DNA from 3 places in the Streptomyces sp. MUSC 14 genome. Region 3 is predicted to be linked to each of the others. Evidence: riboswitches for the same ligand, from Rfam matches in the RefSeq annotation. Region 3 holds a riboswitch; each other region holds the start of a gene.
What was found. A riboswitch is a leader RNA that binds a small molecule or an ion and turns the genes downstream of it on or off. The one in region 3 is predicted to bind cobalamin.
Positions count from the first base shown of each region.

Region 1: linked by a shared signal. The riboswitch ahead of BIV25_RS35565 (ABC transporter substrate-binding protein) and the one ahead of BIV25_RS02075 (prenyltransferase/squalene oxidase repeat-containing protein) in region 3 are both predicted to bind cobalamin.
Region 2: linked by a shared signal. The riboswitch ahead of BIV25_RS02770 (CbtB-domain containing protein) and the one ahead of BIV25_RS02075 (prenyltransferase/squalene oxidase repeat-containing protein) in region 3 are both predicted to bind cobalamin.

Region 1 is NZ_MLYN01000061.1:68,550-73,300, reverse strand. It holds partial or broken gene BIV25_RS35575 (ABC transporter ATP-binding protein) at 1-515, opposite strand, end outside; partial or broken gene BIV25_RS35570 (iron chelate uptake ABC transporter family permease subunit) at 512-895, opposite strand; partial or broken gene BIV25_RS35565 (ABC transporter substrate-binding protein) at 892-1,284, opposite strand; cobalamin riboswitch at 1,353-1,566, opposite strand; gene BIV25_RS35560 (SAM-dependent methyltransferase) at 1,701-2,501, shown strand; gene BIV25_RS35555 (serine hydrolase domain-containing protein) at 2,532-3,365, shown strand; gene BIV25_RS35550 (glutamate-cysteine ligase family protein) at 3,722-4,751, shown strand, end outside.
Region 2 is NZ_MLYN01000007.1:322,478-327,228, forward strand. It holds gene BIV25_RS02755 (short-chain fatty acyl-CoA regulator family protein) at 1-420, shown strand, start outside; gene BIV25_RS02760 (histidine phosphatase family protein) at 463-1,053, shown strand; gene BIV25_RS02765 (CbtA family protein) at 1,243-2,115, opposite strand; gene BIV25_RS02770 (CbtB-domain containing protein) at 2,147-2,362, opposite strand; cobalamin riboswitch at 2,408-2,555, opposite strand; gene BIV25_RS02780 (enoyl-CoA hydratase) at 3,523-4,317, opposite strand; partial or broken gene mmsB (3-hydroxyisobutyrate dehydrogenase) at 4,351-4,751, opposite strand, start outside.
Region 3 is NZ_MLYN01000007.1:166,592-171,342, forward strand. It holds gene BIV25_RS02070 (hypothetical protein) at 43-903, shown strand; cobalamin riboswitch at 1,147-1,279, shown strand; gene BIV25_RS02075 (prenyltransferase/squalene oxidase repeat-containing protein) at 1,396-2,634, shown strand; gene BIV25_RS02080 (SCO2322 family protein) at 2,631-3,284, shown strand; gene BIV25_RS02085 (energy-coupling factor transporter transmembrane protein EcfT) at 3,277-4,377, shown strand; gene BIV25_RS02090 (ABC transporter ATP-binding protein) at 4,374-4,751, shown strand, end outside.

The DNA of each region.
Region 1 (4,751 bases), on a different contig from region 3:
GGTCCGTGCCGGGGCGGCTCCGATCGCTGACCGCCGCGCCGCAGGAAGCGGATCACCGGGTGGCCGTCCGCGGTGATGACCTCGGCGTCGACGCCGTACACCCGCTTGATCAGGTCGCTGGTCAGGACCGCGCCGGGCGGGCCCTCGGCGACCGCCCGGCCGTCGTGCAGCACTAGCAGCCGGTCGCAGTACAACGCGGCGAGGTTGAGGTCGTGCAGGGCAATCACCGTGGTGACCGGCAGGCTCGCGACGAGGTCCAGCAGGTCGAGCTGGTGCTGGATGCCGAGGTGGTTGGTCGGTTCGTCCAGGAGCAGTTCGCGGGGCTCCTGGGCCAGGGCACGCGTGATCTGGGTGCGCTGGCGTTCGCCCCCGGACAGGGTGTGCCAGGACTGTCCGGCGCGGTCGGTCAGACCCGTGCGGTCCAGTGCCTCGGTGACGGCCCGCGTGTCGGCGGGGCCGGGGGCGGCCCAGGCGCGGCGGTGCGGGATCCGGCCGAGCGCGACGACGTCCCGAACGCGCCCGCCGAAAGCGACACCGCTCCCCCGCCCACACCGAGCACGACGACTGCGACCGCGCCGGTCGAGGCTTCCGAGGACACCCCGAGCACGAACGGGTCGGCGAGCGGGTTGCGCAGCAGGGACTGCATGACCGCCCCGCACACCGCGAGCCCGGCGCCGCAGACGGCGGCCAGCAGGGTGCGTGGCATCCGCAGGTCCCACACGATCCCGTCGCGCAACGGCGCCAACCCGCTCTCCCCGAGCCCGAGACGGGCGGCGGCCGACGCCCACACGTCCGACGCGGAGATCTGGGCCGGGCCGATGGTCAGGGCGAACGCGACGGACAGCACCAGGGCGGTGAGCCCGGCTCCCGCCGACGCGGCCGTACGCAGGCTCACTTGACGAGCCCGAACGTACGCAGCCCGGCGGCGACCTGCTCGATGCCCTCGACGGTCCGGATGCCCGGGTTCATCGCCTGCCCGCTGAGCAGGACGTAGCGCTTCTTGCGCACCGCCGTGAGGTTGCGGGTGGCGGGGTCGGTCTCCAGGAAGCGGACCTTGGCCCGGGCGTTCTCCGCGGTCTGCATCGTGCGGGTGAGGTCGCCGAGGACGAGGACGAGGACGTCGGGGTCGCGGTCGGCCACGGTCTCCCAGTTGATCTGCGGCCACTCGTCGTGCGTGTCCGCGAAGACGTTCTGCGCGCCGACGGCACGGGTGATGATGCCCGGCGCGCCGCAGCAGCCGGCCGGATAGGGCGGGCGGGAGTCGGAGAACCAGTACACGAGGGCCTGAACACGGATGTGCCTCGGATGCCGGACGCGTACGCGGAGCCTGGCCTACGGACGTCCTCCGCACCCGGCGGCGCGAAGGTGCCAGCAGGTCTTCGGACTCGGGTTCGTCCGGCCGGGGCGCCTTCCCGGCAGGGTTCGGCGTCAGCCCTTCCGGCGGCCCGGTCCCTCCCAGTGGCATGGTGTGCCCCGCCCGTCCCCCTCACCGCTGCGCGTCAGTTGCGGATTCGCACCGGATTCCCTGGCCTCGGTTGTGGCTCGACTGGCTCCGGCAAGCTATCAGCACGTCCGTGCGCAGCCCCGGGCACAGCCGTCGGCAGCGGGAACTGTGGGCACGAGCGGGGTAGTTGATATGGGAAGCTTTGGCCAATCGTTCACGGGACCGAGGCCGTGACGGTCGGGGAGAGGAGCCCACTGTGACTCAGGACGGCGGCCAGGCCGTGCGCATCGACACCAGCAAGCCGCATCCCGCGCGCATCTACGACTACCTCCTGGGCGGCAAGGACAACTACGAGGTGGACCAGCAGGCGGGCGACCAGCTCGCCGCGGCGGCCCCCGAGGTGTGGATCTCCGTGCGCGCCAACCGCGCCTTCCTGCACCGTGCGGTGCGCTACGTCGTCGACACCGGTGTCCGCCAGATCCTGGACATCGGCACCGGACTGCCCACCTCCCCGAACGTGCACGAGGTCGCCCAGCAGCTGGCACCGGACGTGCGTGTCGCCTACGTCGACAACGACCCGATCGTGAAGGCGCACGCCGACGCGCTGCTCAGCCGGGCCGGCACGACCAGCATCGTCCTCGCCGACCTGCGCGATCCGCAGTCCGTCATCGATCATCCGGAGGTCCGCCGGGTCATCGACTTCGGCCGGCCGGTCGCCCTGTTCCTCGTCGCCATACTCCACTTCATCCGTGACGCGGACGGTCCCGAGCGGATCGTGGCCACTCTGCGCGACGCACTGCCGGCCGGCAGCTTCCTCGTCCTGTCGCACGCGACGGGCGACTTCGCCGACGACCGCAGCGACGCCGAGGCCGTCTACAAGAGCGCCACCGCCACCATGAACCTGCGCTCCCGCGACCGGGTCGAGCGGTTCTTCGACGGCCTCGAACTGGTCGAACCCGGCCTGACCCAGGTCCCGTTCTGGCGCCCCGACACCACCCCGCCGGCCGGCTCCGAGGAGATCGGCTTCTACGGCGCGGTGGCTCGGAAGAACGCCTGAGCACGGCGAGTCCGGCGCAGGGTCGGGCCCGTGCCGGACCCACGCACCCTCGCCGAGGAAGAGGTAACGGCCGGCACCTGCACGGGCGTACAGGCGCGGGAACTGCTGCACCGCCGGACCGTCATGGACTTCGCGCTCGGCGAGGAATCGCCGGGCGTGCCCCTCACGGCCGGCTCGGGCGTGCCGTGGTTCTCCGTCTCCGAGCTCCCGGCGGGCCCGGCCCTCGCCCGCGCCTGGGAACTCGGTCTGCTCGGCCCCGACGACCTCGTGCGGGACCATCTGCCGGAGTTCACCGGGGGCGGCCGGGACGCCGTCACGGTCCGCCATCCATGGAGCCACACCGCGCCGCTGCGGGCCGCCGACCGGGCCGCGGGCGGGGCCTTCGACCAGGGCTGGGACAAGCTCATCGCGCTGATCTGCGCCACGGACGCCGACCCGGACCGGATCCCCGGGCAGCGGGCGGCCCATCTGGGCCACGCCGGGTACCTGCTGCTCGGGGAGATCGTGGCCCGCCGCAGCGGTACCGCCTTCGCGGACTTCCTGCGCACCGAGGTCACCGAGCCGCTCGGGCTGAGCGCCGCGCTCGGCGGCCCGCCCGGTGCCCGCGTGGTGCAGGTGCCGTACCTCGGCCCCGCCGAGCTCGCGGCCCGCGTCGCCGCCTTCGCCGTCGCCGAGGGCTGCCACGGCGCATGTGTGGCCGGCTCCTGCGGCGGGGCGGCCGTCGCCGCCGAGGTCGTCCGCACCGGCGGTCTGCACCGGGGCCGTCGGCTGCTGCGCGAGGAGACCTGCGCGGCCCTCGTGCGCGCCCGGCGGACGCCGTGGACGAGGCGATGGGCGTGCCGGTGCGGTGGGGACTCGGGCTGATGCTGTACACGTTCGACTTCGGCCGGCACTGTTCGCCACGTACGTTCGGCCTACCGGAGGCAGTGCCTGCCTGGTCCTCGCGGACCCCGAGGCCGGGGCGACGATCGCGGCGCACCTCAACGGCAACGCCGCGCTCACCGAACGCGTCCGCTGCGACCACGCACTGTGCACGGCGGTCTGCCGGGATCTCGGTCTCGCCGCCCCCGGGGACCCGGGCCGCGCCCACCTGGCGCCGGCCTCGGCCTCGGCCTCATCCGAGAGCCGCCCGCCGTGGGGTTCCGCCCGCTTGGTGGGTGTCGTCCGATGGTGCGACGCTGGGTGGAGACGTGACCGACCCCGGGACTCCTGGAGGGCCGATGGGACGTGACGTCCCGGCGCTCGTCTTCACCCGCGAGGACCGCCGCCGGTACCGGATCAAGATGCACGGCTGCCTGGACGCGCTGGCGCAGATGCTGCGCGAGCAGCGGTTCGAGTCCGAGCGGCCCCAGGTCGGCCTGGAGATAGAGCTGAACCTGGTGGGCGACGACGCCGAGCCGGTGATGCGCAACAGCGACGTGCTCCAGGCGGTCTCGGACCCCGCCTGGTCCACCGAACTGGGCCGGTTCAACCTGGAGATCAACGTCCCGCCCCGGCGGCTGACTGCGGGCGGCCCCGACGCGTGGGAGGGCGAGATCCGCGCCGCGCTGAACCACGCCGACGAGCGGGCCCGTACGGTCGGCGCCCGGCTGATCATGATCGGGATCCTGCCCACACTGCGCCAGGAGGACATCGGCGAGGGCGCGCTGTCGGAGAACCCCCGCTACCGTCTGCTCAACGACCAGATCTTCGCGGCCCGGGGCGAGGACCTGCGCATCGAGGTGGACGGCGCCGACCGGCTGCGGACCTACGCGGACACGATCACCCCGGAGGCGGCCTGCACCAGCACCCAGTTCCATCTCCAGGTATCCCCCGAGGAGTTCGCCGCCTACTGGAACGCGGCCCAGGCGATCGCCGGCGTCCAGGTGGCGCTCGCGGCCAACTCCCCTTTCCTGTTCGGCAAGGAGCTGTGGCACGAGACCCGTGTCCCGCTGTTCGAGCAGGCCACGGACACCCGCCCGGAGGAGATCAAGGTGCAGGGCGTACGGCCCCGGGTGTGGTTCGGGGAGCGGTGGATCAACAGCGTCTTCGACCTGTTCGAGGAGAACCTGCGCTACTTCCCGGCGCTCCTCCCGCTGTGCGACGAACAGGACCCGGCCGAGACCCTGGACCGGGGTGACGTCCCCGAGCTCGGTGAACTCACCCTGCACAACGGCACGATCTACCGCTGGAACCGACCCGTGTACGCCGTCACGCACGAGGTGCCGCACATCCGGGTGGAGAACCGGGTACTGCCCGCCGGCCCGACCG
Region 2 (4,751 bases), 160 kb from region 3:
CGCCAGTCCGCCACGGACTTCCACTTCTCCCGCATGGGCGGCACGTGTCCGCTGTGGACGGTGTACGAGGCGTTCTCCGCGCCGGGCCGGATACTGACGCAGGTGGCGGAGATGCCGGACGGGAAGCGGTACTTCTGGGTCGCGCGGACGATCCTCCGCGGCGGATTCGGCCACCACGCTCCCCGCGCCGAGTTCGCCGTCGCGCTCGGCTGCGAACTACGCCACGCCCACCGCCTCGTCTACGCCGAGGGAATCGCCCTGGACGACCCACGCGCAGCGACCCCCATCGGCCTGGGCTGCCGGATCTGTGAGCGCCGCGACTGCGCCCAGCGGGCCCGGCCCCCCGCAGGCGGACGGCTGGCCATCGACCCGGACCGGCGCACGTACGTGCCGTATCCCGTGGAGAGCCAGACCTCATGACGACCCCAAGACACCGAAGACACGGACGGCAGGAGCAGCCACGTGACCAGCCGCGTCACCTTCCTCTCACCCGCCACGAGCCCCTCACTTCGGCAGGCGCGCTTCTACGACGGCGACTCGATCGACGACACCGGAGCGGCCCGCGCCCGCGAGGCCGCCGGGTCGCTGCCCGTGCCGGCACATGTGGTCATGTCCCCGAGCGTGCGCTGCCGGGAGACCGCGGAGGCACTCGGACTCGCCGGCATGGAGAAGCCCGAGCTGAATGGCCTGGACGTGGGCCGCTGGCGTGGCCGCACCCTCGACGAGGTGGCGGCCGCCGAGCCCGAGGCGGTCGGCTACTGGCTCGGCGACCCCGGCTGGGCCGCACACGGCGGGGAGTCGGTACGAGATGTGTGTGCACGCGTCGGGAACTGGCTGGACACCGCCCAGGACATGAACGGCCGTACGGTGGCCGTGGTCGAGCCGGAGGTCGTGCGGGCCGCAGTCGTCCATGTGCTGGATCTGCCCGCGACGGCATTCTGGCGGCTCGACGTACCACCGCTGACCGCCACGGAGTTGAGCGGACGGGCGGGGCGGTGGAACCTGAGGCTCGGACGGCCCCTGTCCCTTTCGGAGACCCCGACGGCGCAGTGAGAACTGCGCCACCTCGGCCATGCACGAGTCGTCCGTCGACCGGCCGTCCGGGTACCGCCGGAACAGAGTCGTCGGAACGGTCGCTGGAACACCGGGCTTGGCGGCGCCACTGGATGACGGAGGCACGAACGCTTCGAGGGCCGAGCCGTTCGGCGGCTCGGCCCTCGGGCGCGTCAGTCCATCAGTGCGTCATGCCGCGCCGACCGGCTCCGGCTGCTTGGGCGCGGGCTTCGCGGCGGCCCGCATCGCCGGGTCGAGCAGGCGCTCGGCCATGGGGGCGAAGACGAGACCCAAGGCCCCCCAGAGCAGGGCCTGGGCGGCGACGGAGTAGAAGCGGAAGGAGAACAGCACGTCCGCCGGGAAGCCCGGGAAGACGATCGTCCCCTTGGAGTTCTTCAGAGGCAGGGGCGTCTCGGTGGCGTGGTGCCCGTACTCCTGCACGTTGGCGGACAGCTCGCCCAGTTGCGGCAGTAGAGCCATCACGATGCCGATCGCCACGACGTAGCCACCGGCGGCAAGGAGCGTAGCGTTCCAGTTGCCGAAGCGCGCCTGGAGGCGCTTGCCCAGCCAGACGGCACCGACCAGGAAGAGTACCGAGCAGAGGACCATGGCCAGGTAGAGGTTGCCGCGGTCCTTGATCGTGTCCGGGTGGCCGATCGACGGCGGGTTGGCCGGGTACTTCAGGAACGGCACCAAGTACATGCCGAGGAAGCCGCCCAGAGCCACCAGCATCGCGAGGTTCCGGGGACGCAGCTTGCCGACCCGGCCGAGGCACACGGCGTAGGCGACGGCGAACAGGGCACCCATGGCGATGCCGAAGAAGACCATGCCCACGCCGATGCCGACGTTGGCCTGGATCGTCCGGCTGAAGATGTCCGGTCCCGCTGCCTCCGGCGTCAGTCCGGCGGCCTTGTCGAGGGCCGACTGTGCGGCGTCGCGCCCGCTCTCATAGTCGATGGCCTTGGCGATCTGGGGCTCGGCGAAAATCCGCGCGAAGACGAAGGCGAGCAGCCCGGCGACTGCGCCGGCGATGACGCCGCGCAGGATGAGTCTCTTTTCCATGTTCAGATGTCCGTGTCCGTGCCTGCTCCCGTCAGTGGCAGGGGAAGCCGAGGAAGTGGCGGGCGTCGTGCACGAACTCGTGGACGTGCATGTCCTTGCCGAAGACGGAGTAGGCGCCCTGGTCGACGCCGATGAAGTAGTAGATGGCCAGCGCGATCAGCGCGGTGCCGACCAGCCAGAACACAGCCTTCGTGGCCGGCAGGACGACCGGGGTGGGAAGCGCGGCGGGCGCGGACATGCTGCTCATGGGTGTGAGCCCTCCTTCAGGGGATCGTGCGTCCCTCAGTTCGATGGAGCGTCGCGACGGCCCAGGGTCTGACTTCAGATCCACCCGGGGGAGGATCTGTTCACAGTGGCGCGACCGTGCTGGAGTTTCACCAGCTTCCTTAGGCCATCATTACAACCGGAGCGTACGGACACTTGAGATGGTCCGTCAATCAGACAAGCGGCCGAGACCGTGTGGCTCTGGGCACCCTCCGCCCTGCGTAACCTCAGTCCCCCGTTTTGGGCAGGTCGAACCGCAACATCCGGCCCGCGACCTGTTGCCGGCACCGGCCATCCTGGGGTCCGCCGGGAGCGCCCAATCGGGTACGGCGCTCCATGATTTCCGTCGACCGCCGGGCAGCTCTATGAAGTAGATTGGTACTCTTATGTGCCGAGTTGGCGGAGTGACCGCTGAATCCGCTCTCCTGCGGCAGTCGTGCCCAGGCGCTCAGTTCCAGCCGCAACGTGAGTCCTTCAGGACAACACAGCCCCTCGCGGAATCATCGGGCCCCTTGTCACGTTCTCCGGAACACCGACGCGAATCGAATCACAGGCATGGCCCGCGAATCTGGCCGGCGAAACGCGAACCCTTAGGCGAGGAGCGGAGGAATCCAGTGGCCAGACGTCTCACACCGCGCCATATCACTCTCGGGGGCCGCGAGGCAGTCGCCCTCACTTTGGAGGAGTACGAACGGCTCGTCGCCAGCCGACGGCAGGTCGGCGGACAGAGCGCACGCGTCCGTGTGCTGGCCCAGGAGGCGAAACGAACCGAGCGGCTTCTCCAGGATCTGGAAACCCTGCTCGCAGCACCCGGAGACCGGTGCTGCGAGCAGCAACACACTGAGGCTACGGCCTGTTCGGCGCCCTGCCCCCGCGGTTCAGACACCGAGAGGGAGACCGGTACGGACTGCCTGCGCTGCGCGTTGGTGGCGCTATTGCGTCGCCACCGGAACCCGGAGTACTGAGCAATCACACGCTCGGCTTCCCGGCAAAAGAAGAGCTCAGCAGCTCCGGCAGAGCAACGGCGTCCATCGCGCACGTCGCATTCCCGCCCCTGCCCATTCACCGCGTGAGCGAGAGCTGTGCCGCCCGGCGGCGCCTTCCTCCGACGTCGCCGGGCGCACACGGTTCGCCGCCCTTTTGTCAGCGGTGCCGGAATTCCGGCGGTCGCTTGTCGATGAAGGCGCCCATGCCCTCCTTCTGGTCGGCCGTCGCGAACACCGCGTGGAAAAGGCGCCGTTCGAAGCGGACGCCTTCCGTGAGGGTGGTCTCGAAGGCCCGGCCGACCGCTTCCTTCGCCATCATCGCCACCGGCAGCGACATGTCCGCGACCGTCTCGGCGACGGCCAGGGCCTCGCCGAGCAGGTCGTCGGCGGGGACCACCCGGGACACCAGCCCGGCTCGCTCGGCCTCGGTCGCTTCCATGGTGCGTCCGGTCAGGCACAGTTCCATGGCCTTCGCCTTGCCGACCGCGCGAGTCAGGCGCTGCGAGCCGCCGATGCCCGGGATCACCCCGAGCTTGATCTCGGGCTGGCCGAAGACAGCCGTGTCAGCGGCGAGCAGGATGTCGCAGAGCATGGCCAGCTCACAGCCTCCACCGAGGGCGTACCCGGCGACAGCGGCCACCGTCGGCGTGCGCAGCTGTCCGAGCCGGTCCCAAGCGGCGAACCAGTCGGCGAGGTACATGTCCATGTAGTCCTGCGGCTGCATCTCCTTGATGTCGGCACCGGCCGCGAACGCCTTCGCGGACCCGGTGATCACGATGCAGCCGCAGTCAGGGTCCCGGTCGAGGGCCTCGGTGGCGGCCACGACCTCGTTCATGATCTGGAGATTCAACGCGTTGAGGGCCTTGGGACGGTTGAGGGTGAGCAGGGCGGTACGGCCCTTGCGCTCGACGAGGATCGTCTCGTACGCGATGTCCGGTTCCGTGGTGGTCACTGCCTGCTCTCCGCTCCGGTCCCTGATGGTGCGGACGATGCCGGAGAAGTCCTCCGTGGCACCGGCCTGCTCCGCGTACTCCACGTACAACTCGGCCGCCCGCACGCCCAGTTCTGCGTGCACACCCCCAGCCCGGACCGCGTTGGCAGCCAGTCCCAGGTCCTTCGCCATGAGAGAGGCTGCGAATCCCGGCCGGTAGTCCTTGTTGGCCGGGCTGGTCGGAACAGGCCCGGGGACGGGGCAGTTCACGCTGAGCGCCCAGCACTGCCCGGACGCTGTGGAGGCCACGTCGTAGAGCGCCTGGTGGGACAGCCCGAGGCTCTCGCCCAGGACGAACGCCTCACTCACGGCGATCATGGAAACGCCCAGGATCATGTTGTTGCAGATCTTGGCTGCCTGCCCCGCGCCCGCACCGCCGCAGTGGACGGCCTTCT
Region 3 (4,751 bases):
GCTCTGCCGCTGTCCTGCCTCTCCCGCAAAGGTGATGCGCCGATGCCGCAGCCCGTCCTCCTGCTCGGGGCCGGCCCCGTCGCGTACGGGATCCCGCTGGAGCGGATCGCCGAGACCCGCCCCGTGATCCTGGTCGACAGCGCCGCACCCGGCTGGGCGCGGCCCTTCCTGTCCGGCCATCTCCCGGCCGACCCCACGCACGAGGCGCGGACGGCCGAGGCGATCGCGCGGTACGCGGACGGGCAGCCGGTCGCGGGCGTGCTGACCTGGACCAGGGCGCATCTGCGCACCGCCGCGCGGATCACCGGGTATCTGGGGCTGCCGGGCCTGTCGTACGAGACGGCCGGGGCCTGCACCGACCCCGCGACGTCGAAGGCGCTGCTCGCCCGGCACCGCCTGACCGCGGACGGGCCCGGTGACCTCGACGGCGCGCTGGTGTCCGCGGAGACGGTCGTCCTGGACGACGAGGTCCGCATCGCCGCGCTCACCCGTACGACACCGGGGGCGCCGGGGGGCCTGCCGCTGCGCCACTCGGTCCACGCGCACGACGGCCTGCTGCACAACCGCTTCCTGCGGCAGACGGTCGAGCGGGCGGTCCGGGCGCTGGGGCTCGCGCACACCGTCGCGCACGTGGGACTGCGACTGACCGGCCGGGGCCCGCGGGTGACCGGGGTCGCGCCGTTCCTCCCGGGCGACCTGATTCCCTGGCTGGTGGAGCGGGCGACGGGGGTCGATCTGGCACGGGTGGCGCTGGCGCTGGCGTGCGGCACGTCGGTGGACGCCACGCCGAGCCGGCAGCGGGCCGCCGCGATCCGCTTCGCGGAGTCGGCGGACGGGCGGTCGTACTGGGTGGTGGAGGGTGAGGACACGGAGGAGTGCGATCGGGCGCTGGGGGCGGCGTAGGCGCGTCGTGGCCGTCCGGGCCCACACGGCGGAGCCGCATATCGATACGGCCCTCGGCGAGCGCGGTCAGCAGGGTCGGGCCCGAGAGGCGTTCCATGACGAGGTCCCGGCTCAGCACCCACGCCGCGTCGATCTCGTACACGTCCGCCGGGCGGCCCGCGCCGAGCGGTTTCCCCGTCGTCATGGCCGTCACCCTGGTCACCGCCGCCCTGTGCCCACGGCCACCCCCCGGCGCGCGCAGGCCTGCCGGTAAGGTGGCGGGGTCGTCATCACACCCGTACAGGGGGAAGCCGGTGCAATTCCGGCGCTGAACCCGCAACCGTGAGCCGTTCGTCACCGGACGGTGAGCCGGACTGCCCCGGACGGGACGTTGACCGGCTCACGTGCGTCGGCGACCCGCCGCGCACGGCACCGTCGAGGTCTACGGAGCCGAGCCGCCCGGGGTGTCCCCGCGCGCTGCCCGGCTCCCCGCAGGAGAGGCAGTCGCCGACCATGAACGTCCGCCGCAGCGCAGCGGCTCTCGCCGCCGTAGGCGTGCTGGCCGCCGCCGCGCCCGCCACGGCCGCCGGAGCGTCCCCGGCCCCGTCGCCCTCTGCGAAGCTCACCCTCCCGGCCGGGCTGTACGGCACGGCCGACCCGGCCTACGACGGCGTGTGGCGCCAGTCGCTGACGCTGGTCGCGCAGCGCACGCTCGGCTACCGGCCCGCCGCGCAGGCCGTCGACTGGCTCACCGGCCAGCAGTGCGCGAACGGCGCGTTCGCCGCGTTCCGCGCCGCCCCGGACAAGGCGTGCGACAGCAAGGTCGTGGTGGACACCAACAACACGGCCGCCGCCGTCCAGGCCCTGAAGGCGACCGGCGGGCACGACGACGTGGTCGGCAAGGCGGTCGCCTGGCTGAAGTCCGTGCAGAACACGGACGGCGGCTGGGGCTACAACCCGGGCGGCGCCAGCGACACCAACTCCACGTCCGTCGTCATCGGCGCCCTGGCCGCGACCGGCACGGACCCGGCGAAGACCACCAGGGCGGGCAAGTCCCCCTACGACCTCCTCGCCGCCATGTCCGTGCCCTGCAAGCGGCCCGGCGGTGGCGGCCTCGCCTTCCAGCCGGACAAGAAGGGCGCCCTCGCGGCCAACGCGGACGCGACGGCGGCGGGCGTACTCGGCGCGCTCGGCAAGGGGTTCGTCACGACGGCCGGCAAGGCGCCCGGCAGCAGCGCGTGCGTCACCGGCGAGCACCTCACCCCGGCGCAGATCGCGGACAACGCGGGCGCGAACCTCGCGTCGGCCGTCGCGAAGACCGGCCACCTGACCTCCGCGCTGCCCGGCGCCACGGACCAGCCGGACTACGGCAACACGGCGGACACGGTCGTCGCGCTCGCCGCCGACGGGCACGTCGAGCAGGCCTCGCGGTCGTACGCCTGGCTGGAGCACAACGCCACGCACTGGGCCGAGCAGAGCGGCCCGGCGGCGTACGCCCAGCTGATCCTCGCCGCGCACGCGGTGGGCGCGCAGCCGGGCGACTTCGGCGGCACCAGCCTGGTCCGCTCGCTCAACGCGCAGGGCCCGGCGCCCAGCATGGAATCCGCCGGGCACGCGTCCAACAGCCCCGAGAAGTCCACGAAGTCCGACGGCGGATCGTCGTTCGGGCTCTGGTGGTTCGTCGGTGTCTGCCTCGTCGCGGGCATCGGCATCGGCTTCCTGCTCAGCGGCCGCAAGAAGCAGCAGCTGTGACCGGGGTCCGCCGTGCGGCGACCCTGGCGCTGGCCGCGTTCGTCGTCCTCGCCGCCGCGGTGACCCAGGCGCAGGCCGCCGGTTACCGCTACTGGTCCTTCTGGGAGCGCACCGGCGACCAGTGGACGTACGCCACGCAGGGCCCGGCGATCGCCCGTCCCGACGACGGCGCGGTGGCGGGTTTCCGCTTCGCGGTCAGCGCGGACTCGGCCGACGCGAGCCGGCCGCGCGGCACGGCGGACTTCCGGACGATCTGCGCGGCCACGCCGGCCAAGGCCGGCATGAAGCGGGTGGCGCTGGTCCTCGACTTCGGCACCCCTGCGGACGCGCCGTCCGGCGAGACCCCGCCGGCCGGCCGTACGGCCTGCGCCCGGGTGTCCGACGACGCGACGACCGCCGACGCCCTGGCCGCCGTCGCGCCACCGCTGCGCTACGACACCAACGCCCTGCTGTGCGCCATCGCCGGGTATCCGCACCGGGGGTGCGGCGAGCAGGTGTCGGACACGCAGAAACCGCGCCGCGTCACCGGGCACGGCGCCGAGCACAGCCCCTCGGACGGGCCCGCGCTGGGCCTGCCGATCGGCGTGGGCGTGGTCGTCGTGCTGGCGGGCGCGGCGGTGTGGCAGGCGCGACGGCGACGGAATGACTAGCGCAGGCGCCGGGCACCGGGGCACCGTTCACGCCGGTGCCTGGTGGCTGTGGGCCCTGAGCCTCGGGACCGCCGCCACCCGCACCACCAATCCCCTCCTCCTCGCGCTCCTCATATCCGCGTCCGCGTACGTCGTCGCGACGCACCGCGCCCCCACCCCGCTCGCCCGCTCCTACGCCGCCTTCGCCAGGCTCGCCCTCGTCGTCCTCCTCGTCCGCCTCCTGTTCGCGGTGGCGCTCGGCTCCCCGATCCCCGGCACCCACACCCTGTTCACGCTCCCCGAAGTCCCGCTCCCCCACTGGGCGCAGGGCATCCGGCTGGGCGGGAAGGTGACCGCCGAGGCGCTGGTCTTCGCTGCGTACGACGGCCTGAAGCTGGCGACGCTGCTGATCTGCGTCGGTGCGGCGAACGCCCTCGCCGCTCCGGGCCGTCTCCTCAAGTCCCTGCCCGGCGCGCTGTACGAGACCGGCGTGGCCGTCGTCGTCGCGCTCACCTTCGCGCCGCACCTCGTCGCCGACGTCCAGCGGCTGCGCGCCGCCCGCCGGCTGCGCGGCCGCCCGGACCGGGGCCTGCGCGGGCTGCTCCAGGTCGGACTGCCGGTCCTGGAAGGCGCGTTGGAACGCTCGGTCGCGCTCGCCGCCGCGATGGAGGCCCGGGGGTACGGACGCAGTGCCGAGGTCCCCGCCCGGGTCCGCCGTACGACGGCCGCGCTCACCCTCGGCGGCCTGCTCGGCGTGTGCGCGGGGACGTACGGGCTGCTCACCGCGGAGGGCGGCAGCTACGGGCTGCCGGTGCTGCTCGCCGGGGTCGCCGCCGCGCTCGCGGGGCTGAAGCTGGGCGGCCGGCGCTCGCTGCGCACCCGGTACCGCCCGGACCCGTGGGACGCGCGCGCCTGGCTGGTGGCCGGCTCGGGCGCCGCCGTCGCCGCGCTCCTCACCCTCGCCGCCGACCGCGCCCCGGAGGCGCTGCACCCGGGGGTCGTCCCCCTGGTCGCCCCGGCCCTGCCCCTGTGGCCCGCCGCCGCGGTCCTCCTCTCCCTCCTGCCCGCCTTCGCCGTGCCCAAGGCCCCCAAGGACCCCAAGGAGCCGTCGTGATCCGCTTCGAGGACGTCGCCGTGGTGTACGAGGGCGCGGCCGAACCCTGCGTCCGGGGCATCGACTTCGAGGTGCCGGAGGGCGAACTGGTGCTGCTCGTCGGCCCGTCCGGGGTCGGCAAGTCCACCGTGCTCGGCGCGGTGAGCGGGCTGGTGCCGCACTTCACCGGCGGCACCCTGCGCGGCCGCGTCACCGTCGCCGGCCGCGACACCCGCACCCACAAGCCGCGCGAACTCGCCGACGTGGTCGGCACCGTGGGCCAGGACCCGCTCGCCCACTTCGTCACGGACACCGTGGAGGACGAACTCGCCTACGGGATGGAGTCGTTGGGCCTCGCCCCCGAGGTGATGCGGCGCCGGGTCGAGGAGACCCTC